4 regions of the Erwinia persicina genome follow, and region 2 is predicted to be linked to each of the others. Evidence: predicted binding sites of a transcription regulator. Region 2 holds the regulator's gene; each other region holds the start of a gene.
The links. The regulator Fur, encoded in region 2, represses iron uptake genes when iron is present. The targets are predictions, from matches to a motif close to ATAATAATGAGAACNACTATCAA.

Region 1: the regulator Fur is predicted to act here: its motif matches at 2,519-2,541, upstream of fhuE (ferric-rhodotorulic acid/ferric-coprogen receptor FhuE).
Region 3: the regulator Fur is predicted to act here: its motif matches at 5,509-5,531, upstream of fes (enterochelin esterase).
Region 4: the regulator Fur is predicted to act here: its motif matches at 6,509-6,531, upstream of fepB (Fe2+-enterobactin ABC transporter substrate-binding protein).

Annotation. Positions count from the first base shown of each region.
Region 1 is NZ_CP082141.1:2,436,917-2,445,025, forward strand. Features, by position in the region: gene K6L24_RS11050 (glycine zipper 2TM domain-containing protein) at 1-114, opposite strand, end outside; gene K6L24_RS11055 (beta-glucoside-specific PTS transporter subunit IIABC) at 493-2,391, shown strand; gene fhuE (ferric-rhodotorulic acid/ferric-coprogen receptor FhuE) at 2,644-4,830, shown strand; gene K6L24_RS11065 (SfnB family sulfur acquisition oxidoreductase) at 5,042-6,298, shown strand; gene lplA (lipoate--protein ligase) at 6,581-7,597, shown strand; gene uca (urea carboxylase) at 7,675-8,109, opposite strand, start outside.
Region 2 is NZ_CP082141.1:3,318,216-3,326,324, reverse strand. Features, by position in the region: gene K6L24_RS15265 (beta-N-acetylhexosaminidase) at 1-2,166, shown strand, start outside; gene fur (ferric iron uptake transcriptional regulator) at 2,224-2,667, opposite strand; gene fldA (flavodoxin FldA) at 3,062-3,592, opposite strand; gene ybfE (LexA regulated protein) at 3,734-4,015, opposite strand; gene ybfF (esterase) at 4,311-5,075, opposite strand; gene seqA (replication initiation negative regulator SeqA) at 5,338-5,880, shown strand; gene pgm (phosphoglucomutase (alpha-D-glucose-1,6-bisphosphate-dependent)) at 5,905-7,545, shown strand; gene kdpE (two-component system response regulator KdpE) at 7,592-8,109, opposite strand, start outside.
Region 3 is NZ_CP082141.1:1,765,069-1,773,177, forward strand. Features, by position in the region: gene K6L24_RS07905 (amino acid adenylation domain-containing protein) at 1-3,732, opposite strand, end outside; gene K6L24_RS07910 (MbtH family protein) at 3,866-4,078, opposite strand; gene fes (enterochelin esterase) at 4,071-5,429, opposite strand; gene K6L24_RS07920 (TonB-dependent siderophore receptor) at 5,735-7,924, shown strand.
Region 4 is NZ_CP082141.1:1,748,149-1,756,257, forward strand. Features, by position in the region: gene K6L24_RS07840 (ankyrin repeat domain-containing protein) at 66-881, shown strand; gene K6L24_RS07845 (DUF2058 domain-containing protein) at 1,028-1,567, shown strand; gene K6L24_RS07850 (LysR family transcriptional regulator) at 1,617-2,513, opposite strand; gene K6L24_RS07855 (alpha/beta fold hydrolase) at 2,621-3,472, shown strand; gene K6L24_RS07860 (glutathione S-transferase) at 3,476-4,078, shown strand; gene K6L24_RS07865 (RluA family pseudouridine synthase) at 4,113-4,811, opposite strand; tRNA gene K6L24_RS07870 (tRNA-Asn) at 4,909-4,984, opposite strand; gene K6L24_RS07875 (Gfo/Idh/MocA family protein) at 5,287-6,408, shown strand; gene fepB (Fe2+-enterobactin ABC transporter substrate-binding protein) at 6,536-7,594, shown strand; gene entS (enterobactin transporter EntS) at 7,656-8,109, opposite strand, start outside.

The DNA.
Region 1 (8,109 bases), 880 kb from region 2:
GCCCACACCCGCACCGATGGCCGTATTTCTGCCACGGTGAGACATGCCACAGGCCGTGACCGAAAGCGTAATCAGTAATACCATGGCTATTGTACCGCTGCGTTTTAAAAGCATCAAAAACCTCGCCACCATCATAGTGATGGAATGCAAAAAAGTGAGTCTTATTGGTTTTTTACCCTTCCCCGGGTAACAACGGGCGTCCTTCGCAGCAGAATATAATCGTTACCCTGGAAATCCGGCAGGTAAATATTCTTATAAAATAGCGCTATTTTTCAGGCCGCACCGTTCTGCTTTACGTGACGTCACCGCGCTGATGTTCACCAACCCTGCCAGACGCAACAAAATGAAGCGTGTTTCACCTGGCTATCTTCGCTGTGAAACAGCTCACGCTCTGATATGAAACCGGTTGCAGAAATGGATCGCACTGATAGCATGAAATCGGTTTCACCCTCTGTTACATCTCTCTCTACCCATATAAAAAGGTCGAAATAAATGGCAGTTATCAGGGATTACAATAAGTTAGCAACTGATATACTTCACGAGGTCGGTGGCGAAAATAATATTAACACCTTCTCACGCTGTGCCACCCGCCTGCGGCTGGTGTTAAATGAAACGCCGGATGGCGCGAAAGAAAAAGTGCAGCGTCTGCCCGGCGTTATCGCCGTAGTGGAGAGCGGTGGCCAGTTTCAGGTGGTCATCGGTACGCACGTGGCCGACGTCTTTAATGCCCTCTCTTCGCTGATTGGCGAGCAGCACGGCGGCGGGCAGGCGAAACAGAAAACGCGCTGGCTGGATGCCGTGATTGGCACCATGTCGGCGGTCTTTGCCCCGATTGTTTATATTCTGGCGGCAGCGGGGATCCTGCAGGGAATATTAATCGTCATCGCCCTGATTGATGCGGATATTAAAACCACCGGCACCTTTGCCATCTTCAACTTTATGTCATGGACGCCCTTCGCTTTCCTGCCGGTGTTTATCGCCATTACCGCCGCACGACACTTTAAATGCAATCCGTTTATTGCCGTGCTCTGCTGCTGTGCCCTGATCAACCCGGAGTGGACCGCGATGGCAGGCCGCATCGCCGGGGGAGAAACCATCAGCTTCCTGTTTATTCCGCTGGCAAAAACCGTCTATACCTCCTCGGTGCTGCCACCGCTGTTCCTCGTCTGGGCGCTGTCATGGCTTGAAAAGCGCGTTGAACGACGGCTGCCCGAGGTAGTCAGCGCGCTGTTTACGCCGCTGATTTGCTTTGTGATCATCGTACCGCTCACGCTTATCGTCATTGGCCCCCTCACCACCTGGGCGGCGATGGGCGTGGCCAGCGGTTATAACGCGCTGTTCGCCTTTGCCCCGGCCGTGGCCGCCGCCGTGATTGGTGGGGTATGGCAGATCATTGTCATTTTTGGTGTTCACTGGGGGATCACCCCGGTGATTATGGCCAACTTCGATACCCAGGGTTATGACTCTTTCCAGGCCTATCAGACCATTGCGGTGATCGGACAGATGGCTGCGGTGTTCGGGGTCTTCCTGAAAACGCGCAACAAAGCGCTCAAGGCGACCTCGCTGTCGGCAGGCGTGACCGCGATTTTCGGTATTACTGAACCGGCAATATACGGGGTGACGCTGCGCTTTAAAAAGCCCTTTATCTGTGGCTGTATTGGCGGGGCGATCGGCGCGGTCGTCGCCAGCCTGTTTGGCTCACTTTACTATGCCTACGCCGCCCTGCCGGGCCTGTTCACCCTGGTCAATGCCATCAGCCCGGATGCGCCCATGTCGTTTATCGGTGAACTGGCAGGCAGTGCGACGGCCATTATCCTGACCATTGTGATGGTACAGTTTGTGGGCTTCGACGATCCGGTGGCTGAAGAGACACTGGCCGAAACGACGACGTCCCCGTCCCCGGCTCCGGCTCCGGCCGCCGCCGTTCCGGCCCAGGCCCGCAGCCTGGAGCTGATGAGCCCGCTGCCGGGTACGGTAATGTCACTGGAAAGCGTTGCCGACGAAACGTTCGCAGGCAAACTGCTGGGCGACGGCATCGCCATTCGTCCCAGTGAAGGCCAGGTGGTGGCACCGTGCGACGCCGTGGTCGCCACGCTGATCGACTCTCACCATGCAATTGGCTTACTCTGCGATAACGGCGCTGAGCTGCTGATCCACGTCGGGCTGAATACCGTTGCGCTGGAGGGCAGGCACTTCCGCCCGCTGGTGAAAGAAGGCGACAGAGTGACTGCCGGCACGCCGCTGCTGGCCTTCGACAGGGCTGAAATTGAAGCGGAGGGCTACGATCTGACCACGCCCGTCCTGGTGGTGAACAGCGATGAATTCCGGCTAAAAAAACACCAGTCGCAGGGCGAAATAGAACCGCTGATGCCGCTGATGAGCCTTTCCTGATGACTTCACGGCAGAGCGCACCCGCTCTGCCGTTTCCTGCCCCCTGCCGGACGCGTCGCGCACGCTTTCTGCTCCTCCCCCTTTATTTTCTCTCACCCTCAGATTTACCATGATCGCGTAAAAGAAAATGCTTATGATAATGATTACCATTGAACTTTAGCTGAGCCGCCCTGTCCCTCCGCGCTTCTCGCCGCCGGAGGACATGATAAAAACGGCCATGCTGCATACCCACCTTATTGAAGGGATTTTTTTATGCCTCTCCGCTCCAGGCTTTCTTCGCCCCGTGAAAGCCGTACCCCGTTGCGCGCTCCGGGTCGCCAGACAGCCCTGTCCGTTTCACTGCTGGCGCTGACGATCCACGCCCTGCTTACACCGGCTCAGGCCCGCGAGACTCCGCTGTCAGAGGACCTGGTGGTCGATGCTGCCGTGGACGACACGGCAACGGAGAATCAGCAGGACTATGCGGTGCAGACCACCCGGGCAGGGACAAAAATGCTGCTCACGCCGCGCGACGTGCCACAGTCATTAAGCGTCGTCACTGAGCAGCGGATGCTGGACCAGAATCTGCAAACCGTGGGCGAGGTGCTGGATAACGCCACCGGGATCGCCTCGCAACTGGTGGACAGCGAACGTTCCAGCTATTTCTCACGCGGTTTCCAGATCACCAACTACACCTTTGATGATATCCCGACGTCGGCGGCAGATAACTGGAACTACGGTGATGCCGGGGAAGACACCGCCATCTATGACCGCATCGAAGTCGTGCGCGGCGCCACCGGGCTAATGAGCGGTGCGGGCAGCCCTTCGGCGTCGGTCAATATGGTACGCAAACATGCGGACAGCAAGACGGTGACCGGCAATCTCAGCGCCAGCTATGGCCGCTGGAATACCCAGCGGTACGTGGCCGACCTCTCTGCCCCGCTGAACGAAGCAGGCACCGTACGTGGCCGCGTTATCGCGGGTTACCAGGATCAGGACGGCTGGCTGGATCGCTACCATAAAAGCAAAAAGTTCCTCTACGGCGTGCTGGATGCCGATGTGACCGACAACACCACGGTCTCGCTCGGCTACGACTATCAGGAGAGCAACACCGGCAACCCGACCTGGGGCGGATTGCCGACCTGGTACAGCAACGGTTCGCGCACCCACTACAACCGCAACCTCAATCCGTCGGCCGACTGGACGCGTTACAGCCTCGATTCGCGTAAGATTTTTGCCAACGTCAAACATGACTTTGATAACGGCTGGACCTTCCGCGTCAATGCCACGCATGCTGAGCAGACTTTTGCTGACAAGCTGCTCTATGTGATGGAGTTCCCCGATTCGGGGACCGGCACAGGAGTCAGCGGCTATGGCAGTCTGGATCGCGGTAAGCGCACGCAGGAATCGATTGATACCTATGCCAGCGGTCCGTTTGAACTGCTGGGGCGTCATCATGAGTTGATGGCCGGCGTCAGCTACAGCCGCCAGCATAACCAGACCTACAGCGTGGACGGTGCGCTGGATTATGCGCAGATGGGCAGTTTTGATAACAACTGGAACGGCAAGGTTCAGGAGCCGGAATGGGGTGACTGGTATCTGAATGCCGATGACGTGATCCGCCAGAAATCGGCCTACACCGCCGCCCGCTTCTCGCTGGCCGACCCGCTGTCGATGATCCTCGGTGCACGTTACACCCAGTGGAGCACCGTTGGCAGCAGTGGCAACATGAACAAAAATAACATCACGCCATACGGCGGCCTGGTGTACGACATTGATGATACCTGGTCCGCTTACGCCAGCTACACCTCTGTCTTCCAGCCGCAGACCTACCGTGGCACTGATGGAGCCTATCTGTCGCCAGTGACCGGAAAAAACTATGAAACCGGCCTGAAGTCTGACTGGTTTGATGGGCGTCTGACCGCCACCTTTGCGGTATTCCGTATTGAGCAGGAGAACGTGGGTCAGGAACTCAGCGGCACCTTTGTGAATGGTTCCAGCGAGCAGGCGTATGTTGCGGCTAAAGGCGCGGTGAGTAAAGGCGCGGAGTTTGAGCTGAACGGTGCCGTCACCGACAACCTGCAAATGACCTTCGGGGCAACGCGCTATGTGGCGCGAGATACCTCCGGCCGCTTCAACAGCAATATGCCGCAGACCTCATTTAAACTCTTCTCCCGCTACCGTTTACCAATGTTGCAGGACCTGACCCTCGGCGGCGGGCTTAACTGGCAGAACCGCACCTTCCAGGACGCCACTGGCCCGGATGGAGAAGTCCAGCGCGTTTACCAGGGAAGCTATCCACTGGCCAGCCTGTTTGCCCGCTATGAGGTCACGAAACAGCTGGCGGTGCAGGCGAACGTCGATAACCTGTTTGACCGCTCTTATTACTCATGGGGCAGCGATTATGTGGTTTACGGCGAACCGCGTAGCTACTCGGTCAACCTGTCGTACGCCTTCTGATAAAAAAGCCCCGGCACGATGCCGGGGCTGATCATGCAGACAGCGCGATGACTGCTGTAATCCCTTTTCTCGTTTACCAGGCCGCGCCTTATCAGCGTGGTAACAATCGATGCGCTGAATCCTTATAACCGACGTGAACACAGTGTGACAGGATGGTGTTATCCGCGCCAATGCGCCCTGTCACCGTCATTAAGGAGTGCCTGTGTCTGCTATCGAATCCCTGGCTGAAGCCACTGAATTTTATGTTAACTCCCCGGAACACTTCGCTCCGCTGCCGCGACCGTCACAACCTGCGCATATCATTACCAGTGATGCTGAAGCGATTGCTGTCGCGGAACGGCTGGCGCAACAGTTTGCACCGGGCGCTGCCCGCCGCGACCGTGACGGTATTTTACCGGTGGCCGAGCTGGACGCGTTCTCCCAAAGCGGCCTGTGGGGCATCAATATCCCACGGGAATACGGTGGCGCAGGTGTTTCCTATGCAACGGTCGCGAAGGTGATTGCCATTATCTCCGCTGCGGACTCGGCGCTGGGGCAGATCCCGCAAAACCATCTGGCGGGGGTGGCTCATCTGCTGGAGGACGGTACGGAAAGCCAGAAGCAGACGCTGCTGGCCGGCGTCTTGTCCGGATTACGCTGGGGCAACGCCTTCTCAGAAAAAGGCACCGCCACGGTGGCCGATTTCAAAACAACGGTGCGCCAGCATAACGGTGAACTGGTAGTGAATGGCGAGAAGTTCTACGCCAAGGGCGCGTTGCTGGCGCATCTGGTGCATACCGTGGCAATAGATGAAGAAGGTCGCGCCAATCTGGTGGTGCTGGATCGCGATGCAGCGGGTCTGACAGTGATCAATAACTGGTCGAGCTTCGGCCAGCGCACTACTGCGTCCGGCACCGTGCTGCTGGACAATGTTCATGCACCGCAGGAACGACTGATTCCCGTCTGGCAGGCATTTGAACGCCCTACTGCCGCGGGCCCGATTTCACAAATTATTCAGGCGGCGGTGGATACCGGCATCGCACGCGGCACGCTGGCCGATACGCTGGCCTTTGTGCGCGAGAAATCACGCCCGTGGATCGACAGCGGCCAGGAACGCGCCAGCGATGATCCCTTTACCATTGCTGCCATCGGCGACCTGCAAATCCGTCTGCATGCCGCCGAAGCGCTGCTGTGGCACGCCGGAGAGCTGATCGATGTTGCTATCACCACACCCAGTGAAGAAACGGTGGCCGCCGCTACCGTCGCCACAGCCGAAGCCAAAGTGCTGTCCACCGAGATCGCCATTCTTGCAGGTAACAAGCTGTTTGAACTGGCCGGCACGCGCTCCACGCTGGCGGAATATCAGCTTGATCGCCACTGGCGCAATGCCCGCACGCACACGCTGCACGATCCAGTGCGCTGGAAGTATTTCCATGTCGGGAACTACTATCTGAACGGCGTTAACCCACCGCGCCATGCGTGGAGTTAATGCAGAAAAAAGCCCGCATCAGCGGGCTTGATGATCAGACGGCGCGTTTCTGACGCAGGGCATTAAGATGTTGCTGTATCCCCTCCTCAAGACAAAACACGCAATTCAGATGTGAGCAGTCTTCCAGTATCTGGAACCGCAGATGAGTGTTGCCATGCTGTTTAGCAAATACCGCCATCGCCTGCGCACTGAACGTTCGCCATCGTCCGGTCTGCATGTGTGGATGTTTCGCGCACGGATGGTATTATCCCTGCGCCGCTAAAAAGTTCAATGGAGTCAAGCATGTCCACACTGCGTTTACTGGTATCTGATTCGTACGACCCCTGGTTCAATCTGGCGGTAGAGGAGTGCATTTTCCGTCAGATGCCGGCGACTCAGCGAGTGCTGTTTTTGTGGCGCAATGCCGAGACAGTCGTCATTGGCCGTTCGCAGAACCCGTGGAAAGAGTGCAATACGCGGCGCATGGAAGAAGATGGCATCCGTCTGGCGCGACGCAGCAGCGGCGGTGGCGCGGTGTTTCATGACCTCGGCAACTGCTGTTTTACTTTTATGGCCGGGAAACCGGAATACGACAAAAGCGTGTCGACCGGGATTATTCTGCGGGCACTGGCGTCACTGGGTATTCAGGCTGAAGCCTCAGGCCGTAATGACCTGGTGGTGAATACGGCCGACGGGGTGCGTAAAATTTCCGGTTCTGCTTACCATGAAACCCACGATCGCGGTTTCCACCACGGCACCATCCTGCTTGATGCCGATCTCTCCCGCCTGGCCGATTACCTCAACCCGGATGTGAAGAAACTGCAGGCCAAAGGCATTACCTCCGTACGTTCGCGCGTGGCGAATCTGGAAGAGCTGGTGCCGGGGATTACCTTTGAAGCGATTTGCAGCGCGGTAACGGCGGCCTTCTTCGACCATTTTGGCGAAGCATGCCAGCCCGAGCATATCTCCCCGACGTCCCTGCCCGACCTGCCCGGCTTCGAGGCGCAGTTCGCCAAACAGAGCAGCTGGCAGTGGAATTTCGGCCAGGCCCCGCAGTTTCAGCATCTGCTGGATCACCGCTTCAGCTGGGGCGGTGTGGAGATCCACGTTGACGTGGAGCGCGGTAAAATCAGCCGCTGCCAGATTTTCAGCGACAGTTTGAACCTGACACCGTTAGAACAACTGGCAGAGCAGCTGCCCGGCACCGAATATCGGCCGGAGGCGCTGGCAGCCCGGGTGGCACGGCTGAGGGAGCCGTTTCCTCAGCAGGCGTTGGAACTGACGGAGCTGGAGTTGTGGCTGGCAGAAAGTGTGCGATGATGAGGCGTCTGGTTAAGATTTTAAGGGCAAGGTCAAGGACGTTGACCTTACCCAGGCCAGCACCACGCTTCTCAACGTTAAACGCCCATCACCACCACGCACTGCCCGGCACGGACCGTCGTCCCGGGCTCTACCCTGACTTCCTCGATCACACCATCGCACGGTGCCAGCAGCGGTATCTCCATTTTCATCGCTTCAATAATCACCAGCACATCCCCTTTCGTGACACTGTCACCAACACGGCCTTTCACCTGCCACAGATTGCCGGCGATCGCGCTTTCCACGGCCAGCAGCCCGGCGGCTAACGGGGCGTCCTCGCTCAACCCGGCGGCGGCCTCCTGGCTGTCAAAATGCGCCTGGCCGCTGGCGATCCAGCGTTCACGTTCGGCGTTGAACGCCGCGCGCTGATGCTGACGGAAATCGCTGATGCCTGTCGCTTCTGCCATCAGAAACTGCTGGTAGTCTGACAGGGCCAGTTCGGTCTGCTCAATGCGTAACGGATAGCGCCCCAG
Region 2 (8,109 bases):
ACAGAAGATCTCTCTCGTTTCGTGGTTCCGATTGGTGATCAGTGGAAACGCACTCCTGAAGATAAAAATATTCTGATGGAAGCTGGCAGCCGCTACGTGAAAAATCAAGATGTTAAACAACTTGCTGCCAGCGAACTTCGTGGACAAATTGTTCCCACTCCGCTGAAAGTGGTGATAGCGGAAGAGGATGCCGATCTCAGTCAGGGTATAAACCTTAATTTGGCGAGTTTACCGAAAGATCGGGCGGAAGCCGTTAAACAACGTTTCTCCCTGCTGGGCGTGAAACTGAATGCGGCAGGTTATCCTATCCTTACCACCGTGAACCCAGCAGCCCTGAAAGATATTCCTTCGATATCAGGGGCTTATAGTTTGGTTATCTCGAAAGATAAAGCCGAGGTGATTGGGTACGATGCGCAGGGGGTTTACTACGGTCTGCAGTCAATTATGTCACTCCTGCCAGCAGACGGAAGTCATCGTATTGCCACCTTGAAGGCTGATGATGCACCACGCTTTAGCTACCGCGGCATCTTCCTTGATGTGGGCCGAAACTTTCACAGTAAAACGGCCATCCTGAGGATGCTTGACCAGATGTCCGCCTGGAAAATTAACGTCTTCCACTTCCATCTCACGGATGATGAAGGCTGGCGTATTGAAATTCCTGGCCTGCCAGAGCTGACTGAAGTGGGTAGCCGACGCTGTCACGACCTCAAAGAACAGCGTTGTCTGTTACCGCAGTTAGGCTCAGGGCCGTTCAGCGATAATAACGGAAGTGGCTACTTCAGCCGTGACGACTACATTGAGATTGTGAAATTTGCTGAAGCACGCGGTATCCAGGTATTGCCAGAAGTCGATATGCCTGCCCATGCCCGCGCTGCCGTGATCGCCATGGAAGCGCGTTATCAGCACCTGATGAACGCTGGCCGTGCAAAAGAAGCGTCAGAGTACCGTCTGGTCGATCCAGGAGATAACTCCAATACTACGTCGGTACAACTTTATGACCGGACCAGCTATCTGAACCCATGCCTGACTTCCTCACTGCATTTTGCTAATAAGGTCATCAGTGAAATTCAGCTTATGCACCGCGAAGCCGGGCAGCCACTGCGTAGCTGGCACTTTGGGGGGGATGAAGCAAAAAATATTCGTCTTGGTGTTGGCTATACCGATATCAAACACCCTGAGGCGGGTAAAGGTCAGCTTGATCTCAGCAGGGAAGATCAGCCGTGGGCGAAGTCCCAGGTTTGTCAGGCCATGATTGCATCAGGTAAGGTCAGCGATCTGGGGCATCTTCCGAGCTATTTTGCTTTGAAGGTCAGTGAATTAGTCAAAAAACACGGTATTGAGCGAATGCAGGCCTGGCAGGATGGTTTGAAAAATGCCCAGGATGCCCATGCGTTCGCTACGCCTGAAGTTGCGGTAAATTTTTGGGATACGCTTTACTGGGGTGGCTTCGACACGGTGAATGACTGGGCGAACAAAGGCTATCAGGTGATTGTTTCAAACCCAGACTATCTCTATATGGATTTCCCGTCTGAGGTGAATCCACTCGAAAGGGGCTATTACTGGGGCACTCGTTATAATGATGAACGTAAAATGTTCAGTTTTGCGCCGGATAATATGCCACAAAATGCAGAAACTTCTGTTGATCGTGACGGTCAGTTCTTCAATGCGAAATCTGACAAACCATGGCCTGGTGCAACCGGTATGTCGGCACAGTTGTGGAGTGAGACTGTACGCACTGATGACCAGATGGAGTCTATGATCTACCCGCGTATGTTCTCTGCAGCAGAGCGCTCCTGGCATCGTGCGGCTTGGGAGCAGGATTATCAAGCTGGCAAAGAGTATCGGGGCGGTGAAACGCAATGGATTGACCAGCGTGCTTTACACGATGACTGGCAGCGATTCGCCAATATTCTTGGTCAGCGAGAGCTGGCTAAACTCGATAAGCATGGCATCAGCTATCGTTTACCGGTGCCAGGCGCACGCATTGTGGCTGGCAAACTTGAAGCTAACACGGCCTTCCCTGGTTTAGAGATGCAGTTCAGCACCGACGGCGGAAAGCGCTGGCAGTATTACGACAGACAAAACCTACCAACGGTAACCGGAGACGTGCAGATTAGAGCGGTAAGCCCGGATGGGCAGCGCTTCAGCCGACAGGAATCATTGTAAGACAGGCATAAAAAAACCGATGGCAGGGCCATCGGTTTTTGCATTCAGTCGATCAGATTACTTATCGTGCAGAGTCTCGTCTTCACGGCAATCACCCAGCGAACAGTGGCCATAAAGATACAGGCTGTGGTTGCTCAGTTTAATACCATGACGCGTAGCGATTTCACGCTGACGCTCCTCAATATATTCGTCTCTAAACTCAATGACTTTACCGCAGTCCAGGCAGATCAGGTGATCGTGGTGGTGCTGTTGGGTCAGTTCGAAAACGGATTTACCGCCTTCAAAGTTGTGGCGGGTAACGATCCCCGCGTCATCGAACTGGTTCAGGACACGGTAAACCGTAGCCAGACCAATTTCTTCGCCCATATCAATCAGGCGTTTGTACAAGTCTTCCGCACTGACGTGATGGCCCTCTGGTTCCTGAAGCACTTCCAGAATTTTCAGTCGGGGAAGCGTGACTTTCAGGCCGGCCTTCTTTAATGCGGTGTTATTGTCAGTCATGCGGATATTGTCCTGTTACTTTGCGAGTCACTTAGTGGCTGAAAAGCCCTGAACATCGGTCGGCGCTAAAAATGAGTGCGTTTCAGTATAGAACTGATAATTCGAAATGAAAACCAAAAGGGATGCCTGAAACCGCAAGGGATGTAAGGATAAGTGTCGTTACATCCAGGGAAGCGCGCGCCCGGATTATGTTGGTTTAACATCTCGATCTGCCTCATCTCATCGCCCTTAGGGCGACTCACGTCCTCAATAATGGGGCTTGCGCTGAGAAAGCGGGTAACCGATGGGGTTATTGTACAGTTTTGCAGATGAAAGTTACAAATATGTATCTATTACTTCTATAGGAAAAACCACTCACTTGATGTGAGATACCTCCCACATCAAGCTGTTATAGCTATGCTTCGATAATGTCTTGCAGCTGAAGTTCATCTGAAATTTGTTTTACCCACTGCTCAACACGCTCGTTGGTGAGCTCCGGCTGACGGTCTTCATCAATGGCCAGGCCAAGGAAGTGGGTGTCATCTGCCATGCCTTTAGAGGCTTCGAAGTGATAGCCTTCACTCGGCCAGTGGCCAACAATGACGGCACCGTTCGGCTCAATGATGTCACGGATAGTGCCCATCGCATCACAGAAGTACTCCGAGTAATCTTCCTGATCGCCACAGCCGAACAGGGCCACGAGTTTACCGTTGAAGTCGATCTCTTCCAGCGTCGGGAAGAAGTCATCCCAGTCACACTGTGCTTCACCGTAGTACCAGGTCGGGATGCCCAGCAGCAGAATATCAAAGGCTTCAAGGTCTTCTTTGCTGCTTTTAGCAATATCACGAACTTCTGCAACATCTTTCCCCAGTTGCTTCTGGATCATTTTTGCAATGTTTTCGGTATTGCCTGTATCGCTACCAAAGAAAATGCCGACGAGTGCCATGAGCTTAATAACCTCTTGAATCTTAATGATATGGTGACTGCTGATTTTTTAGCAGATATCGTTAATGATAACAGACCGCCGTAAGCGGATAAATGAGTAATACTGCTGGTTTTGTCGCTGAGTGCTCACCCCCCGAAAGAATCAGGGCTGATGGCTTTGCAGCTGTGCCAGCAGCATCTCTTCAATCAGCTCACTTCGGCTCATATTACGCTCGAAAGCCAGCTGATTCAGGACATCCACCGCGTCGCTGTTCATTTTCAGCTCAACACGTTTCAGGCCGCGCACTTTATCACGCTTGAGCTGATTACGTTTGTTGATACGCAACTGCTCATCACGCGTCAGCGGATTGGTCTTGGGTCGTCCCGGACGACGTTCATCTGCAAACAGATCGATCGTTGTGCGGTCCGTATTCTCTTTTGCCATAGGAATCGTCGTACTGAAAGGCTGGATGACTGATGAATTGGCCGATATGCCGTCTGAGGGTTCAGCAGCGGCAAAATTTTAGCGCGCCATCATACCCCAGTGAAAGTGGTGACGACAATCATTTATCCCCTTCATTCTTCAAGCGGTCGGGGGGATGATGGCGTCCTTAATCCGGCCCTTCCTGGGCCTGTTCCCGGCCACTGAGTGATTTCTGCTCACACCCTTGACCGAACGTCTTGCCGCCCTGCAGCAACACGCATGATTTTGGTTATGATAACCGGAGCAAATAATTTTTTTACAACGCAAAAAAACGACGAATAGCACGTAACACCGCATCGGGCTTTTCGGCATGTACCCAGTGCCCGGCACCGCTTATTACATGTGCACGGGCCTGCGGGAACTGTGACATTAGCGCATCACGATATTCGTCTGCCAGATACGGTGAGCGGTCTCCGCGAATGAAAAGCACCGGGTGCGGCCAGGCCGGTAGCGACTGCCAGCCAATAATGTCGTCATAACAGGACAACAGCACGGGAACGTTGAAGCGCCACTCACCATCATGAAATGATTTGAGCAGAAACTGAATCACGCCTTCTTCGTCAATCGACTGCCGCATCAGCGATGCTGCTTCACTCCGTGAGGTGATAGCCGCATTTGTCACGGCGTTCAGGGCTGTGAAGATGTCATCGTGGTGACGGGTGGTGTAAGCCACTGGCGCAATATCAATCACCACGATACTCTCTACCCGATCGGGGGCCAGCGCGGTCAACGCCATAGCGATCTTCCCGCCCATTGAATGTCCGATCACACTAAAGCGATCGACCTGCAAGTCGTCAAGCGTTTCCAGGATGTCCTGAGCCATCAGGGGATAATCCATCTCAGGCGCACGCGAAGACAAGCCGTGATTGCGCACATCGAGTTGAATCAGACGACGATCGTCTTTTAATCCCCGGGCCAGTACGCCCAGGTTGTCCAGGCTGCCGAACAGGCCGTGGATCAACACCAGAGGCAGTCCATGAGTCGCAGATTGTTCAGATTGCAGGCGGAAATTCAAATTCATAGCGAAAGTTCTTACAGTTGGCACGAGGGCTTAGGGTATCATGGATCCCACAATTTCTGCCGCTGGTGCGAATCACGGAGATGATCTTTTTGCGGCATATTCCGACTTTTGCCCTGAAAAGGGCATGGCGCTACACCCCGGCAGGATTTAACTTTATAATCCTGATGTTAGAACTGGGCAGGCTAAACGCCGTGAGGGTGACGAGAGTCTTCGTCCCTGAGTAACCGGGTTCTGATACAAGCACTAACCGTACTGGATAAAGATGAAAACGATCGAAGTCGACGAAGAGCTATACCGCTATATTGCCAGCCACACTCAGCATATTGGTGAAAGTGCATCAGATATTTTGCGCCGGATGCTGAAATTCACCGCCGGTCAGACCATGTCAGCGGTGTCCGCCTCTGCGATGGCAAAAGAGCCTGTTGCGGGTGGCATTAAAACGGAGTCCCGGCCGCAGGATCGCGTTCGCGCGGTGCGTGAGCTGTTGCTTTCGGACGAGTATGCCGAGCAGAAGCGGGCGGTAAATCGTTTCATGCTGATCCTGTCAACTTTATACAGTCTGGATGCCAAAGCGTTTGGTGCAGCGACTGAATCGCTGCAGGGTCGAACCCGCGTCTACTTCGCGGGTAACCAGCAAACGTTGGTAGAAAATGGCACCCATACGAAGCCTCAGCACGTTCCGGGCACACCGTACTGGGTGATAACCAACACAAATACTGACCGTAAGCGCAGCATGGTGGAACACATTATGCTGTCGATGCAGTTCCCGGTGGAACTGACAGAGAAAGTTTGCGGTACCCTCTAACTGAAGCGTCAGGGAGAAGCGCCAATGGCCAATCACCCCCGTGCCGGCCAACCAGCCCGGCAGAGCGATTTGATTAACGTTGCACAATTAACATCTCAGTATTATGTCCTGCAGCCTGAACTGGGTAACGCAGAACATGCGGTGAAATTTGGCACTTCCGGCCATCGCGGTAGCGCGGGCCGTCACAGCTTCAATGAGACTCACATTCTGGCTATCGCACAGGCGATCGCCGAAGAACGTAAAAAGAATGGTGTGACCGGTCCCTGCTACGTCGGCAAAGATACCCATGCGTTGTCTGAGCCGGCCATCATCTCGGTACTGGAAGTGCTGGCCGCTAACGGTGTGGATGTGATCGTACAGCAGGATAATGGCTACACGCCAACGCCGGCCATTTCCCATGCGATCCTCGAACACAACAAAGCCGGTGGTATTCAGGCAGACGGTATTGTGATCACGCCGTCGCACAACCCCCCGGAAGATGGCGGCATTAAATACAATCCGCCAAACGGCGGGCCTGCCGACACCAACGTGACAAAAGTTGTGGAAGATCGTGCTAACGCGTTGATCAAAGATGGCCTGAAAGACGTGAAACGCATTCCACTGGATCAGGCGTGGGCCAGCGGTCATCTGACTGAACAGGATCTGATCCAACCTTATATTGAAGGTCTGGCGTTGATCGTGGATATTCCGGCGATTCAGAAAGCAGGGCTGAAAATTGGCGTTGATCCGCTGGGCGGCTCAGGTATTGCCTACTGGCAGCGAATTGCGGAATTCTACAAGCTGGATCTGACCATCGTTAACGATGCGGTCGATCAGACTTTCCGCTTTATGCATCTCGACCACGACGGCGTGATCCGCATGGACTGCTCGTCTGAGTCGGCGATGGCGGGCCTGCTGGCGCTGCGCGACAAGTTCGATCTGGCCTTTGCCAATGATCCTGATTACGACCGTCACGGTATTGTGACGCCTGCAGGACTGATGAATCCCAACCACTATCTGGCGGTTGCGATCCAGTACCTGTTCCAGCACCGCCCACAGTGGGGTCAGGACGTTGCCGTGGGTAAAACCCTGGTGTCCAGCGCGATGATTGACCGCGTGGTTGACGATTTAGGGCGTAAACTGGTGGAAGTGCCGGTAGGCTTCAAATGGTTTGTCGACGGCCTGTTTGATGGCAGTTTTGGTTTTGGTGGTGAAGAAAGCGCAGGGGCTTCCTTCCTGCGTTTCGACGGCACACCATGGTCAACCGATAAAGACGGCATCATTATGTGCCTGTTGGCAGCCGAAATTACCGCGGTCACCGGCAAGAACCCACAGCAACACTACGATGAACTGGCTCAGCGTTTTGGTGCGCCAAGCTACAACCGTATCCAGGCACCGGCGACCTCGGCTCAGAAAGCCGCGCTGTCTAAGCTTTCCCCTGAAATGGTCAGCGCTGACACCCTGGCGGGCGATCCTATTACCGCGCGTCTGACGGCGGCGCCCGGGAACGGGGCATCCATTGGCGGTCTGAAAGTCATGACCAAAAATGGCTGGTTTGCTGCACGTCCTTCCGGTACGGAAGACGCTTATAAAATCTACTGCGAAAGCTTCCTTGGTGCTGAACACCGCGAGAAGATTGAGAAAGAGGCCGTAGAAATTGTCAGCGCCGTGCTGAAAAACGTCTGATTGCTCAGGCTGTGCATGAAAAGGGCTCACTGGTGAGCCCTTTTTTTTATGGCATAAAACGGTAGCCCACGCCGGTCTCGGTTAGCAAATGCTGCGGGCGGGCGGGGTCACACTCCAGTTTCTGCCGCAGATGTCCCATATAGATACGCAGATAGTGGCTGTGCTCTACCGCATTCGGCCCCCAGACCTGAGTCAGCAACTGGCGCTGAGTCATCACTTTCCCCGGGTGATTAATGAGGCTGACCAGCAGGCGAAATTCAATCGGGGTCAAATGCAGATCTGCACCTTCACGCATCACACGGCGGGCGGCAATGTCCACCCTGATGCTGCCAAAATTGACCTCTGCGGCGGGCCCCTCATTTCCCGGTTGTGGACGGTGACGCATCGCCACCCGAACCCTGGCCAGCAGTTCGCCAACGCCGAAAGGTTTACTGAGGAAGTCATCCGCGCCGGCATCCAGAGCACTTATTTTATCCTGCTCATCGCTGCGCGCTGACAGCACAATCACCGGCATACTGCTCCACTGGCGTACTTCACGAATAAACTGCGTCCCATCGCCATCCG
Region 3 (8,109 bases), 1.6 Mb from region 2:
CAGTGAGGTTTCTTCTGCCGGCAGGGTTACTGGCGTGCCGTTGATGGCCGCTTCGGCCGCTTCGCGCAGATCTTCCAGCAGGACGCGCCACGAGACACCGTCCACGACCAGATGGTGGATCACCAGCACCAGACCGAATGTCTGTCCCTTATGCTGCAGGAGCGTCGCCTGTATCATCACGCCGTTCGCCGGATCAAGGCGGTGCACGGCCGCGTCAAACGCATCCTCAGCGCAGGCTTCCGGTGCATCATTCAGCCTCAGCGTACTGACCCGGGGGGGCGATCCGGCTGGAGGCGTTTCGCCGACCACCAGTTGGCCGTCGCGGGTAAAGGCGGCGAGTGCCGGATGCGCCTGGCTGAGGGTGGTCAGTGCCTGTTCAAGCTGCGCAGGCTGCAGCGCCGACGGCACCTGTAACCAGACGCCATGGGCAAAGCGTTGGTCAATACCGCCGTGTTCGTTAAACCAGTGCAGGATCGGCAGGCCAGCGATCGCCCCCTGCTGTTTCACCTGACTGACCGCCGTGCGGGTCGCCAGTGGCGGCATACTCTGCGCCATGCGCGCCGGGGTGCGCTGGGCAAAAATATCACGCGGGCGCAGCAGATAGCCTGCGCGGCGGGCGGCGGTGCCGAGCCCCATTGCAGATATGCTGTCGCCGCCGAGGGCGAAGAAATCATCGTCAGCGCCGACGCGCTCCATGCCCAGCAGGTCGGCCACCGCTTTGCAGATCAGCGTTTCTTCCGCTCCCTGCGGTTCGCGGCCGGGAGTAAAGGCCATCTGTTGCGGTTCAGGCAGCGCCTGACGGTCAATTTTGCCGTTGACGTTAAGCGGCAGCTCATCCATCACCATCAGAATGGCCGGCACCATATAGTCGGGCAGGGTCACGGCCAGCTTCGCCAGCAGCTTCGCTGAGAGCTGCGCGTCGGCGCGCAGGGCATCGTCAGACACCGAGCAGTAACCGATCAGCCGGTTTGTGGCGCCGACAGGCTGGGCGATCACCACGGCGGTACTGACTTCTTCCAGCGCCACCAGGGCATTTTCCACTTCCCCCAGCTCGATGCGGAACCCCCGCACTTTGATCTGATGATCGACGCGGCCAATAAACGCCAGCTGCCCGTCGCTGCGCCAGCGCATCAGATCGCCGCTGCGGTACATCACCTCGCCCTCAAGGAACGGGTTGGCGACGAAGCGGGCAGCAGTCAGATCCGGACGGCGGAGATAGCCACGCGCAATCCCGGTGCCGGAAATGTAAAGTTCACCGACACAGCCCACCGGGACGGGGCGCAGCCTGCTGTCCAGCAGCCAGACCCGGGTGTTACCCACCGGACGGCCGATCACCGGCTGGTCAGAAACCATCACGCTGGCACCCAGCGTATCGATGGTGTATTCGGACGGGCCGTAGTAGTTATGGATCTCCAGTTCCGGGTGCTGCTGCATCAGCTTCCACAGGGTCGGCGTGGCGGCTTCACCGCCGATCATCACAAACGCCGGACGGTGGCTGTCGGCCTCGAACAGACCGGCATCAATCATCTGCGAGAAGAACGACGGGGTGATATCCAGCAGGTCGACCGGCACCTGTTTCATTTTCTGTAACAGGCCCCACGCATCACGGCGCAGCTCTTCATCAAAAATGTTCAGCTCACAGCCCATCATCATGCAGAACAGCGGCTCCCATGACGAGTCGAAGGAGAACGAGGCGGTGTGGCCGGTGCGCATGCGGCGCGGCTGGCTGCGATGGAAGCGCTCAATGGCCGGGCCGAACAGGTTGGCCTGGTGCGACAGGAAGAGGTTCAGCAGGCCGGCGTGGGTGCTCATTACCCCTTTCGGGCGTCCGGTAGAGCCGGAGGTGTAGATCATATAGGCGAGGTGCTCACCCTGCTGGGCGACGCGGCGTTCGCTGTCGCTGACCGGGGTGGCGGCGCGGGCATCACAGCGGGCGCGCACGTCGGCGTCATCAATACACAGACAGACCCCTTCCGGCATGCGAGCCGCCAGGCTGCTGTGCGTCAACAGCAGCTGTGGCTGCGCATCGTCACACATCAGCGCCAGACGCTCGCGCGGATAGTCGAGATCCAGCGGCATATAGGCGGCCCCGCTGGCCAGTACGCCAAAAATGGCCACCAGCGAATCCACCGAGCGCGGGAGGCCAATCGCCACAACATCATCCGCACCCAGACCGCGGGCCATCAGCTCACGTGCCAGCTGCATTGCCCGGGCAGAAAGCTGTCCGTAGGTCAGGCTGATATCACCGCAGACGACGGCGGTGGCATTGGGCTGTGCTTCCACCTGGCGCTGCAGCATGGCCAGTATCGACACCACACCCTCCGGCGGCGTCACGGCGATCCCCTGCGACCACTCATCAATCTGCTGCTGCTCGTGCCCGGCAACCAGCGCCAGTCTGGCCAGCGGCAGACGCGGTTGCTGCGCCAGCTGTCTTGCCAGACAGACGATCCGTTCGCCGTGCCAGGCCAGCATCTGCGCGTCATATTTATCGGGATTGGCGACCAGCGTGACCTGAAGCTGGCCAAGCTGGAAGCCGATCTCAAACTCCAGATCGTCCACCGGCCCCATCGCCAGGGTGTGGCTGACGGCATCAATACCGTCAAATGCCAGGCTGTCGTGATAAATCTTGAGGTTAATAACCGGGCCATACAGGGGCTGGCCGCTACCGACCAGGCCGAGATCGCGACGCAGCTGCTCTGCTTCATAACGCTGGTGACGGCGCACCTGTTTGATTTCACTCTGCAGGGCCTGGCTGACATCGGCCAGCGTCATGCTGTCATCAATGTCAGGCAGCAGCGGCAGGACGTTGACCACCGGCCCCGTAGCGGCCAGCGCGGCCGAACCGATCCGGCGCATAAACGGGAAGCCGATGCTCAGACGGGATTCACCGCTGATGCGTGCCAGATAGGCAACCAGCAGGGCGCTGGCAATCTCCGCCGGCGCGGATTCCCGCAGGCCTGGCTGCTGGGCCAGGGCCGCCAGCAGGGCGGGCGGCAGGGTGACCTGCTGTTTCAGCGGTGACGTGCGCCCGTGGTGGCTGAAGGTTTCACCCGACAGGGAGATCGCCGTCGGAAAGTCTTTACCGTGCTGCTGCCAGAACAACGCCGCACGCTCACAGGCCGGTGAGTGCTGCCAGGCCTGATATTCGGCAACCACTTCACCAAAGGAGATAAACGGCGAGGGCGACGGCGTCTGGCCCGCGCGCAGGGACTGATAGACTGCCGCCACGCGCCGGGTCAGCGCCTCGAAGCTGAAGCCGTCCAGCATCAGATGGTGATAACGCTGATACCAGAACCAGCGGTCAGCGCTGACGCGGATCATCAGCTGGCGGTACAGCGGACGGTCACCGTCAGCAGGGAGGTCGGCAGCCAGGTCGGCCTGCATCAGATCCTGCGCCGCCTGCGCGGCATCGCTGTGCTGGCTGACATCTACCCATTCAACAGGCTGTACCTGCTCGGGAGTACGCGCATGAGGAAGGCGCTGAACGACACTGCCGTCTTCCGCCAGGCAGAAAACCGCCTGCACGGTATCAGCTTCGGACATCGCCTGGCGGATCGCGGCGTCGAGGCAGGGACGGTCAATGTCGCCGTGCAGCTCACTGTAGTGGGCGACGGCATAGCTGTTTCCTGTCGGGGCGATCTGATCGGCGATCCAGATCCCCGGCTGCGCGGCAACCAGCGGATATTCGGTAAATTCAGCCTGTATTTCAGGCGCGATCTGAGCTTCTGACACGGTGGCAATTCCTGTCGATAGAAAAATGAAAATCCAGTGTGAAAGCGGCGGGGCCGGGGCTGACTGAAACAGCCGGTCAGCCTCTACGCGGTGGAAATATCTCCGGCTGCCCCGCCGGGCAACGACTGCACCATTAACCCGCCGTATTCAACCCGGCCGGGCGCATGTCCTGCCAGTGTTCTTCGATATAGGCGATACAGGCCACACGCGTCGTCGGGCCGGCCACGGTCTGCCAGCCGGCAGGCACATCGGAAAAAGCAGGCCACAGGCTGTACTGCTGGCGCGCATTCAGCAGCACCAGGAAGTCGAGGCTCTCATCATCGAAGGGATTGAGTTGTTCAGTCATGGTTGTTACCTGTTCCTGCCATAAATTGTGGAGAGTTTAAGTCGGCCAGCAGCCAGCGTAAGCCGTCAAGCAGCCCGCCGCGCCAGCACAGGGCATCATGCCCGCCGGAGAAAATACGGAAGTTAATGTCATGTCCGGCCGCCAGCAGCGCCTTGCGCATCTGCTGGTTGACCCAGGCCATATCGCCTTCGCGATCGCCCGCTTCCTGAAAGATTTTTAAGTGGCTGTCAGGCAGGGCCCCGTTGATCGCCTGTTCAGTCAGCCAGCCCATGTCGTGTTCCTGAGCGTCCGCAAAATGAGTTACCAGACGAACGTTGGGCCACCAGAACGATCCGGACTGACTGAGGATGCGGCCAAAGCGTTCAGGCCAGTGCAGCCCGGCATACATCGCGGCCAGCCCGCCATAGCTCTGGCCGGCCACCACCGTGCGGTCGCCCCGTTCGCTGAAGGTCGCGTGACTGCGTGCCAGCGGCAGCAGCTCCTCCTGTACTGCCTGCCAGAACGCGGCATTGCAGGGCAGCTCTTTTTCCCGCCAGTCACCGTTGATCACATCGATAAACAGCCAGCAGGCGGCGGGCAGCTGGCCACTGCCGGTGGCGGCCTGCAGGGCAGAAAACAGCGGCTGTCCCTCTACCCAGTTCTGGCCATCCAGCAGGATCACCAGCGGGCGATCTTCCGCGACCGGGGACGTGCCGGTAGTAAAGAGCCAGATACGGCGCTGGTTGCCGAGCAGGATGCTGTTCCAGGTGAAGGTGTGCAGGCTCTCTGCCTCTGGCTGCAGCGGATGACCGGCATCCAGCGCATGCCACAGCGACTGGTCAGGTGCCGCAGGCATATGGGCTGCGGACAGGGCCTGCCCGCGACTGTTGAAATGGGGAGCGCAGGGGTTAAGCGGGTCAGCGATCGCGTGCGGGAAAAGGGAGATCCACCACGCGCGCTGCTGTTTTCGCCGCGTGTCGTCGTCATCACTGAAGGCCGGAGGAAGCCGGGCGGCCTCTACCGGGATCAGGCTGTAGCTGCCGCGCCAGTGCTCATCAATCTCCGTTGACCAGTGCCAGACATCGGTGCCGGGTAAACGCTGCAAACTCTGTGGCTGCGGGCTGTGGTGATCGGTCACGCAGTTAATATCGATGTAGACCTGACGTGTGGCTGACCGGCTTTCGTCGCCGGCCGGATCGCGCCAGAAAAAGGTCATTCTGACGCATCCTTCATTCGCCGCTTCCACCAGTGGCGTACCGTGCGCGGCGATTTCCTGCCACCAGCGGTCTTCACCGGCATCAACGGCGGCCAGCCACTTTGCAGCGCGGCCTGCGGGCTGACTCTGCGGCCCGGGTCTGTGCCGTGTTGTCACGATAATTATCCTTGTTTTACATTTAATGACTTAAACCGAGAGACTTTAATCGCTCTTACAGTAAATGACGCTAATGCAAATACTATTGAGAATAGTTTGCATTTGCAATAAGATGCGTCGCAACTTTCTAAAGAGCCTGATATTTGTACGTCATTACGGGTTTTCTTAAGAAGGGAAGAGGAACTGACGCCAGGAGTGGCAAAGGGGGTGCTTTCTGACCGCCGCAGCCAATCAGCGCAACTAATGAATTGGCGGGGTTTAACGTTTTTTTTATCGGCAAGTCTGTTCAGACGGGATAACAGAACATGTTTAATAAAATTAAAAAGCAGGCAACACCAGGCATTGCAGCATTCTCTGACAAATACAGCACGCGTTTATTACTGGCATCGGCACTGCTTATGGCCCCTGCCGTGCAGGCCGCCACCGGGGCCGACAGTACGATGACGGTCACGGCGGAAAGCCAGGAAAGTGTCACTGCGCCCAACAAAGGAATTGTGGCGAAAGCGAGCGCGTCCGGCACCAAGACCGCCACGGCACTGCGCAAAACCCCGCAGTCGATCTCCGTGGTGACGCGCGATCAAATGGACGACCAGGATGCACGCTCCGTGGCTGATGCATTGAGCTACACCAGCGGCGTGGTCGCCACCTATCGCGGTAACTCCAACCGTAATGACGAAGTGATCAGCCGCGGGTTTCGCTATGCTCCCAAGCTGCTGGATGGTCTGCACTTCGGTCTCTCTTCAGAAAACGGCGGGGCGGGGCAGCTCGATCCCTGGCTGTTAGAGCGCGTGGAACTGGTTCACGGCCCGGCCTCGGTGTTGTATGGCCAGGTCAGCCCGGGCGGCCTGGTGCTGATGACCAGCAAGCGCCCCACGGCAGAAAGCATTCATGAAGTTCAGCTCAGTACCGGTAACCGCCACTATGGCGAAGCGGCCTTTGATTTTGGTGGCAAGCTGAATGATGACAATACGCTGTTTTACCGCCTGAACGGCATTGGCAGTACCCAGAACGAGTTTGTGAAAAACAGCAAACAGCAGCGTATGGCGATTGCTCCGGCACTGACCTGGCTGCCAAACGAAGACACCAGCTTCACCCTGTTAACCAGCTACCAGGACGATCCGAAAGCGGGGTCACGTAACTTTCTGCCGCGTGCGGGGACGCTGTATCCCACTGCAGCGGGCTATGTTCCTTACGATCTGAACGTCAGCGATTCCGACTTTGCCAAATCGAAGCGCCAGCAGACCTCCATCGGTTACAGCCTGGAGCACAGTTTTAATGAGGCGGTGTCATTTACCCAGAACCTGCGTTACACCCACCGTAACGAAGATTACAAATATCTGGTGTACAACGTCGACGACGGCGACCATACCCTGACGCGTATGGCCCAGCATGAAACGGAGATGACCAACGAGTTCAATGTCGATAACCAGCTGAAAGCCGTGTTCGACACCGGCGAGGTGCAGCATACGGTGCTGACCGGTTTTGATTATCGTTACTCGCATATCAACAGCAAGATGTACCGGGACTACGGCAGCAGCTACCCGATGGACTGGAGGACCCAGAGCCGCGTGGACGTGGATGAAAGTCTGTTAGCGCTGGCGACCAATAACAAAAAGACCCTGAATCAGTACGGCGTGTATCTGCAGGATCAGCTGGAATGGAATAACTGGAACCTGCTGCTGTCCGGTCGTAACGACTGGTCTCAGGTGCGCAATCAGGATCTGACCACCGGCGGATCGGATATCACCTATAACGACAGCGCCTTTACCGGTCGTGCAGGTCTGCTGTACGCCTTCGATAACGGCATCTCCCCTTATGTCAGCTACAGCACTTCGTTTGAGCCGGTGCTGGAACAGGCCGCACCGGGGGCTGACCCACTGAAGCCGACGACCGGGGAACAGACCGAAGTCGGGGTGAAATTCCAGCCGAAAGGCGTCGATGCCATGATGACCGTTTCCTGGTTTGATATTAACCAGAAGAACGTCTCCTCTTACAACCGTCTGACTAACGCCTATGAGCAGATTGGTAAGGTGAATTCTCAGGGGGTGGAAACCGAACTGCATATCCAGCCCACCCCGGAAATTAAGCTGATCGCGGCGTATACCTACACCGACGTGGTGACCAAAAGGTCCACTGACCCGGATGAAGTGGGCCACAGCCCGAACGCCATTCCACGCCATGCAGCGTCGGCCTGGGGCAGCTACAGCTTCCTGAACGGCGCACTGAATGGCCTGACTGTCGGCACCGGGGTTCGCTATGTCGGGAAAGCACCTGGGGATGACATTGGCGAGTACACTGTGCCGCATTACACGCTGTATGACGCGATGGTGAAGTATGATCTGGGCCAGGCCGTTACGGCGCTGAAAGGTACTACGCTGCAGTTTAATGCGCAAAACCTGACGGATAAGCACTACGTTTCATCCTGTGCCGGTCAGTATGCCTGCTTCTATGGGGCAGGGCGGACGTTTGTCGCCTCCGTTAACTACCGCTGGTAATCCCCGCTCAGACCAGCGTTTAGCCTCCTCATTCAGCCATCCCAACGGGGTGGCTTTTTTTTACCTGTCCTCTGTCTGTTGCCCCGCAGTTTTCGCATTCCGGCGCGCGCAAAGATCATCTCTCTTTTGACACGTTAATTTTCTTTATTTTACATGTCGTTGCATTTACCGGTGAGGACGGGGGC
Region 4 (8,109 bases), 1.6 Mb from region 2:
CTTAATCTGCCGATGCCTGTAGAATACCGCCATACTCTCCTGTCTTTTTAACAAGGAACGCCTGTATGAATGCCCGGAATATTTTCGATGCGATAAAGAGGGGGGATGCCGGAGAGGTCAGCGCGTGCATTGCTGCAGGTGCCAATCTTGCGGCAGTGAACGATTGGGGGTTCACCGCGCTTCAGGCGGCGGCGATGGGCACTCACAACCTGACGGCGACTCAGCACACCGCGATGCTGGACATCCTGCGTATGCTTATTGATGCCGGCAGCCCGCTGGAGGCCAGGGGCCCCTCCGGAGGCACGGCGCTTTACTATGCAGCCGAATTCGCCAGTGACGTTGCACATGTCCAAATACTCCTCGACGCGGGGGCTGAGGCGGATATCTGCGATGTGTGTGGTAATCACATCATGACGAACGCTTTCTCTGATGAGGTCATCGCGCTGCTTGCTCATGTGACAGGCAGGTCCGTCCCCGTTAAACAGCCCGACCCGGACCCTGTCAGGATGACCGCCGGGCAGTGGCGAGCCGCTAAAGCGCGCCTTGATACCCTCTTTGCCACCCTTGAGCAGGAAGGACTTATCGCGCTGCAGGATGCGGGTGACACCCAGAGTGACGCCTTTACGTCCTGTAGTGAGCGGTTCCACCAGCGTAATGGTGAAAAAACCGGCATACAGGGGTTCTGTTTCTACACCCGGCAAGATCAAAACCGTGCTAAACGCACAAGCTATCTTTCGCTGGGGTTTTGGGGCGCGCCAGAAGGCGCCGAGGTGGATTTACTGCGCGTTGGCACACTTATCACCGACTGCTGCAACAAGTGCGGCTTTGAGGTGCGCTGGAACGGATCGGCCTCCACGCGACCGGAAGTCAGTCTGTTATGACGGTGTGACGGGCTTTTCAGGCCGTGCTGAGTGCGAGGGGGGCTGTCGGGAGATGTGCCCCTCAAAGCTCAGTCCCCTTCACCTGGCACAGCCCCGGCAATTACAGGTATAATCCCGGCAAATTTACAGCGGATTCAGAAATCACCATGACAAAACTGACCTTACAAGAACAGATGCTGAAAGCAGGGCTCGTCAGCAGCAAAAAGATGGCCAAAGTGCAGAGAACGGTCAAAAAATCCAAAGCGCAGGCCCGTGAGGCCAGAGAAGCGGTGGAAGAGAATAAAAAAGCCCAGATCGAGCGTGATAAGCAGCTGAGCGAACAGCAGAAACAGGCTGCGTTATCCAAAGAGTACAAAGCACAGGTGAAGCAGCTGATCGAAATGAACAGGGTGGATATCTCAAGAGGCGATATCGGCTTTAACTTTACCGATGGCAACCTGATCAAAAAAATATCCGTTGATAAGCTCACCCAGTCCCAGCTGATCAGCGGCCGACTGGCCATTGCGCGTCTGGTGGCCGATAACAGCGGCGAGAGCCAGTACGCCATTATCCCGGCCAGCGTTGCCGACAAAATTGCCCAGCGGGATGCCAGCAGCATTGTCCTGAACAGCGCACTGAGTCAGGAAGAGCAGGACGAAGAAGATCCGTACGCTGACTTTAAGGTGCCGGACGACCTGATGTGGTAAATGGCGCTGGCAGTTAACGGCCGGCGGCTGATAGGGCATTCACGCCGTATCAGCCCGTCACCGTCCTGTTATCGCCCGCTTGCGCCGGATGCTGCAGCTGTTTTCTCAGCATCAGGCAGAAAGCCTCACTGGCCGGATTATGACGGTGTTCATTGACCCGCAGCAGGGCGTCTACCGCCGGCAGCGGCATCCTCTGTTCCAGCTCTGCAACCGGCTGGACGCCGCGATCCGCGCTGGCTTCATTCAGGATGCCGACGCCCAGACCGGCATGGATCGCCGCCAGCATCCCGGCGATGGAAGGGCACGCCAGCATCACCCTGTAAGGCAGGCCAGCCTGGTGCAGCTGTTCCTCCGCCAGGCGGCGGTAAAAACAGTCCGGCCCCCAGCTGATAAGCGGCAGGGGCCGTGCGGATGCATAGCGCCAGGTCGCTGGCGCGCACCAGTACAGCTTCTCACTCCACAGCACGCGGTCTTCCGCTGAACGAACGCCGGTGAAATCCTGATGCAGGATCAGGTCCCGCTCTCCCGCGTCATAACGCTGCCGCAGCACATGGCTTTGTTCCACCTCCAGCTGAATCTCTACCTCCGGATGATGGTGGGTGAAACGTGCAATCGTCGCACATACCGCGGGTAGCGAGATCTGCTCCGTCACCCCAACGTGCAGCCTGCCCCGCAGCGCAGACGGGGAAAAAAAGGCCACGGCGTTGTCGTGTTCATGGAGTATTTTCTCCGCATGCTGCAACAGCACGCTGCCTTTTTCCGTCGGCGCGGCTTTGCCGGCGACCCGCGTCAGCAGCGGGCAGTGCAGCTGATCTTCAAGCCGCCGCAGCTTCCAGCTCACCGCCGACTGGCTCAGGTTGAGGAGCGAGGCGGCTTTGGTCATGCTGCCGGTTTGCACTACGGTTCTGAATACCCTGAGCGCATCCACTGAAAGACGTTTATTCATTTAAGTATGACAAAAGTGAGTTTTCATCGGTAAACAATGTCACTGGTGTCATACCCCGTCAAGCCGTAGCCTGCTGAGACCACGTTAATGTGACTCAGGAGCAGACAATGCCTCGCGAACATTCATTACTGAACCAGCACGTTGTGATTAATGGCTGCCGCATTGCGGCGGGCGTTCACGGTTCCGGTATCCCTCTGGTGCTGGTTCACGGCACCCCAGCCCATACGGTTATCTGGCAGGCGCTTGTGCCACTATGGGTAGACGCCGGTTTTCAGGTACACCTGTATGACCTGCCCGGGTATGGCGCATCCGAGCGCCCATTGCAGGCCGATACCTCAGTGGCGGCGCAGGTCGCGTTCCTGCATGATCTGCTGGATCACTGGCAGCTGGAAAAAACGCATCTTTTTGGTCACGATATCGGCGGGGCGATTGCCCTCCGGCTGGCACTGGACGAACCGCAGCGTCTGCTGACCCTGACGGTTGCCGATGCGCCGTGCTACGACTCGTGGCCGTCGCCCACGTGGCGGGATATGCGGGATCGCTATGCAGAGTATGCGCTGACACCGGCCAGTGAGCATCGCAGCACGATGACGCGTCAGCTGAAGATGGCGGTTTTTAATAAGCCGTTGATGGCCGGTGAGCGGCTGGAACAGTTCCTCGCCCCCCTCTGTGGCACGCTGGGGCAGGCCTCCTTTTATCAGCACCAGGTGGCCCATTATAATGCCTGCTACACGGCAGACTTCGCGGAAAGGCTCCCGCAGCTCCGGCTGCCCGTGCAGATCCTATGGGGTGCAGACGATGAATGGCAGCCCGTCCACTATGCCCGACGCCTGCAGCACGATATTCCCGGTTCCACCCTGCATATTTATCAGCACGCCGGACACTTTTTGATGGAAGATATCCCCCAGCCTGTCGCTGCACAGGTTATAGCGTTCGTTAATCAATCTACCCGGAGGTAAGCCATGGTTTTGATCGGTATGCTGGATTCGCCCTATGTCAGACGCGTTGCCGTCTGTATGAATGTGCTCGGCCTGCAGTACGAACACCGCCCCCTGTCGGTATTTGGTGATTTTGAGGCGTTCGCTAAAATCAATCCGGCGGTCAAAGCCCCGACGCTGATAACGGATGACCAGCAGATCCTGATGGAATCTTCACTGATTATCCGTTATCTGCAGGATCTGTCGCCGCACACCTCTGCGCTGGTGCCTGAATCCGCAGAGGACAGGGTGAGGGATGTGAGCCTGACCGGCCTGGCACTGGCGGCCTGTGAAAAAGCGGTACAGATCGTTTATGAACGGCGTCTGCGGCCGGAGGAAAAACAGCATCAGCCCTGGGTCGACAGGGTGACCCGACAGCTTCATGGCGTATGGCAGGCGCTGGAAGAGCAAGTGCAGGCACACCCCCCCGCGATCCTCACCGTCGGGGGGATCAGTATCGCCGTGGCGTGGCGTTTTACCTGCCTGATGCTGCCGGATGTGGTCAGCCGTGCGGATTACCCCGGGGTGGACAGCTTCAGTCAACAGGCCGAACAGCGACCGGCGTTTCTGGCTGCCCCGGCAAACTGAAACGGCAGGCCCGCCGGATGCTTTCCGGGCAGGATCAGAACGGGCTGGAGTGGCGGGCGGTCACCCGCTCTCCGCTGACGGGGTGAACAAAATCCAGCTCGCTGGCGTGCAGCATCAGCCGCGTGGTCTGCTCCGTTCCCGGCAGCAGAAGGCCGCCGTACAGGTCACATCCCAGGATGGGGTGACCAAGCTGCTGGCAGTGAATACGCAGCTGATGGGTTCGCCCGGTCTCCGGCATCAGCTGCGCCCGCGTTAACGGCAGGAAGAAACCTTCCTGCGGCGCAGGGGACAGGCGCTCAATCACCCGATAGCGCGAGCGGGCGGGTTTGCCGTTAAGCGGGCAAATCGACATCCGGGGAAACAGCGCCGGATCTTTGGCAATCGCCGCGTCTATCACCCCTTCATTGTCCGCCAGATGTCCGCAGAGCAGGGCGCTGTAAACCTTGCTCACGGTGCGCTGGCTGAACTGATGGCAGAGGGCGGCATTCACTGCCTTATTGCGCGCCACGACCATCAGCCCGGAGGTCCCGAAATCCAGACGATGGACCAGAGTACAGCCGGGGAAGATCTTCACCAGACGGTGGTGCACCGAATCGAGATTGTGCGCATTTTTCCCCGACAGGCTCAGCAGGCCGGCAGGCTTATTGATCAGCACCAGATGGTCATCCTGAAAGAGGATCTCAATGTCGTCATGGCAGGGTGGAGCAATAAAGTCATCAATAATGGCAGACATCAGGCGGCCCGGAGCGAGAGTGGGGGCAGGGATCACCCCGGCTGAAAGCGTAAATGAAAAAGCCCGCTTAAGTTTCCTTAAGCGGGCTTCTCGAATTTGGCTCCTCTGACTGGACTCGAACCAGTGACATACGGATTAACAGTCCGCCGTTCTACCGACTGAACTACAGAGGAATTGTTGGAACGGGGCGCATCATATCCAGCGGGGCAGGGGATGTCAAAGCCTGATTTCACGCTTTTGGTTCAACTGCTGAATAAAGCAGCATCTTCCTGACAGCGGTGTGAGTTTCCCCACAATAATGTTGCTTTTGCGGCGTGCCTTGCAGGGTGTGACGGGGCTTGCAGCCGTGTTGCACTGATTTTCGTCAGGGTGATCACGTTTATTTCATTTTGACGTTGATACGCTAAGTTTCGGTATATACATTCCATGCGTGTTGAATGTTTGTTTCATTTTTCTCCCACCCTAAGGACCCACCATGAAAAAAGTCAGAATCGGGCTGATCGGTACCGGTTATATCGGACGCTGCCACGCAATCGCTTATGCTCAGGCCCCGACGGTCTTTAACCTGAAAGGGGAGCTGGTGCGTGAGATGCTGGCAGAGGTCAATCCGGAGCTGGCGAGCGCGCAGGCAGCAACGCTGGGGTTTAACCGGTCGACCGGTGACTGGCGGGAGCTGGTGGCAGATGAGAATATTGATGTGGTCGATATCTGCGCGCCTAACTTCCTGCACAAAGAGATGGCGCTGGAGGCAATCCGGCACGGTAAGCATGTTTATTCTGAAAAACCGCTGGCGCTGGACGCAGCCGATGCTGAAGAAATGGTGCGGGCGGCGGAAAAAGCCGGTGTGAAAACGCTGGTCGGCTTCAACTATATGAAAAACCCGACCAGTCAGCTGGCGAAAGAGATCATTGCCCGGGGGGAAATTGGCGAGGTGGTGCATTTTTACGGCACCCACAACGAGGACTATCTGGCTGACCCGATGACGCCGCTGGACTGGCACTGCCAGAAAGCACTGGCCGGTCTGGGGGCGCTGGGCGACCTGGCGGCGCATATCGTGAATATGGCGCACTATCTGGTGGGCAATATTGATGAAGTCAGCGGCGATATGATGACGGTGATCAAACAGCGTCCGGACCCGAAAAATCGCTCCCTGATGCGCGATGTGGAAAACGAAGACCAGGCCAGTGCACTGCTGCGCTTTGCTAACGGTGCGCACGGGGTGATTGAAACCTCGCGCATTGCCTGCGGCAGCAAAATGGGCCTGACCTACGTGGTGACGGGCACCAAAGGCAGCCTTCGTTATACTCAGGAGCGCATGGCGGAACTGGCGCTGTATAGCCATGACGATCCGGCAGGCCGCCAGGGCTTCAAAACCATCCTCACCGGCCCGGCACACCCTGACTATGCGGCATTCTGCATCTCTGCCGGGCACGGCATCGGCTTTAACGACCAGAAAACCGTTGAAGTCCGCGATCTGATTAACGGTATTGCCGCCGGGGATCGCATGTGGCCTGATTTTGCAGAAGGCCTGCAGGTATCGAAAGTGCTGGAAGCGATAGCGGTTTCAGCCGCGGAGCGGCGCTGGATGAAAGTCTGAGGCGCTGTCAGGCCGGGGGGACCCGGCCTTTTTCATTTCTCTTCCTGCCCGCCCGCACTGCACCCGCGATAAGCCGTTTAATTTGTTCGCCATTAAATGTATGATAATAAGACTCATTTGCAACGTAATGGCCAAGATGAAAAAACCCTTCTCCTTCCCGGTACTGTGCGCAGTACTGGTTGCCGCCGCCCTGATCTTTGTGGTGTCTGTCCGTAGCTGTTCAACACAGCATATCGCCGATCGGCCGGACGCTTCGCAGGCGTCTGCGGTGCCTGCTCCAGCCTCAGCGGAGGCACAGCAAGGCTGGCCGCGCACCCTGCAAACCCCCAAAGGGCCTCTGACCCTGAAGCAGGCCCCTGAGCGTATCGTCTCTACCAGCGTGACCATCACCGGCACCCTGCTGGCCATTCACGCGCCGCTGGTCGGGTCGGGCGGCACCAGCCGTAACAGCACGGTGTCTGACGATCGCGGTTTTTTTAAGCAGTGGAGCGCCGAGGCCGCTCAGATCGGGCTGAAGCCGCTGTATATCACGGAACCCAACGCAGAGGCGATTGCTGCGGCTGCACCGGACCTGATCGTAATTTCCGCTACCGGGGGGGACTCGGCGCTGAAGCTGTACGATCAGCTCTCCGCTATCGCCCCGACGCTGGTGATCGACTACGGTGATAAAAGCTGGCAGCAGCTGGCGGTACAGCTGGGGGAGATCACCGGGCATGAGAAGGACGCCAGTGCGGTGATTGACCGTTTCGAACAGCGGGTGCAGGCGGTCAAACAGTCGATTGCGTTACCGCCGCAGCCGGTCTCGGCGCTGGTTTACTACGAAGACGGCCGCGGCCTGAACCTGTGGACGGAGGCGTCTGCGCAGGGCAAGCTGCTGTCGGCGCTGGGCTTTACGCTGGCGATGCCACCCGCAGACGTACACGGTGGCACCAGCATGGGCAAGCGTAACGATATTATTCAGCTGTCAGGCGAAAATATGGCGGCAGGACTGACCGGGAAAAGTCTGCTGCTGTTTGCCGCAGATGATGCCACGGTAGGCAGGGTACGGGCGAATCCGTTCCTGGAGCATCTTACCGCAGTAAAAAATAACCAGGTGTATGCGATGGGGCCGGATACCTTCCGCCTCGATTACTTCAGTGCCAGCAATATGCTGGACAGTATTGAACGGCACTTTAAAGCCCGCTAAGCGGGCCGTTTGACAGAAGGCCCGCCTGTTTGCCCGGCCGGCCCCTGTCAGATGATGCCGGTTACGAATGGGTTACCGGCTCTGACGCCTCCGACGGGGCAGAGGGCTCTGACGTCAGCGTTGCCCGCCGCAGTGTCCCTACCAGGCCGGCCAGCACCAGCGCGACCCCGGCCGCTGCCGCACCGAACGACAGCACGCTCACCACCGGCGTAAACAGCTTACCTAATACGCCCAGGCCCAGCGCCCCCACGGAATCTCCCGTCACATCCTGAGCGGTACCCAGACTGTTGACGCGCCCCAGCAGGTGGTCAGGCGTATGGTGCTGAATCAGCATATATTGCAGCAGCGAAGCAATGGCATTGCAGTAGCCGTATACCACCAGGGCCAGCAGGGCAGGAATAAAGTGGCTGTAAAGCCCCAGTGAAGCAATCGCCAGGAACGCGCAGGTGGCGCTGACCAGCACCAGAATCCCCGGCCGTCCGTGACGCGGTACCCAGCCGCTGGTAAAGGCACCG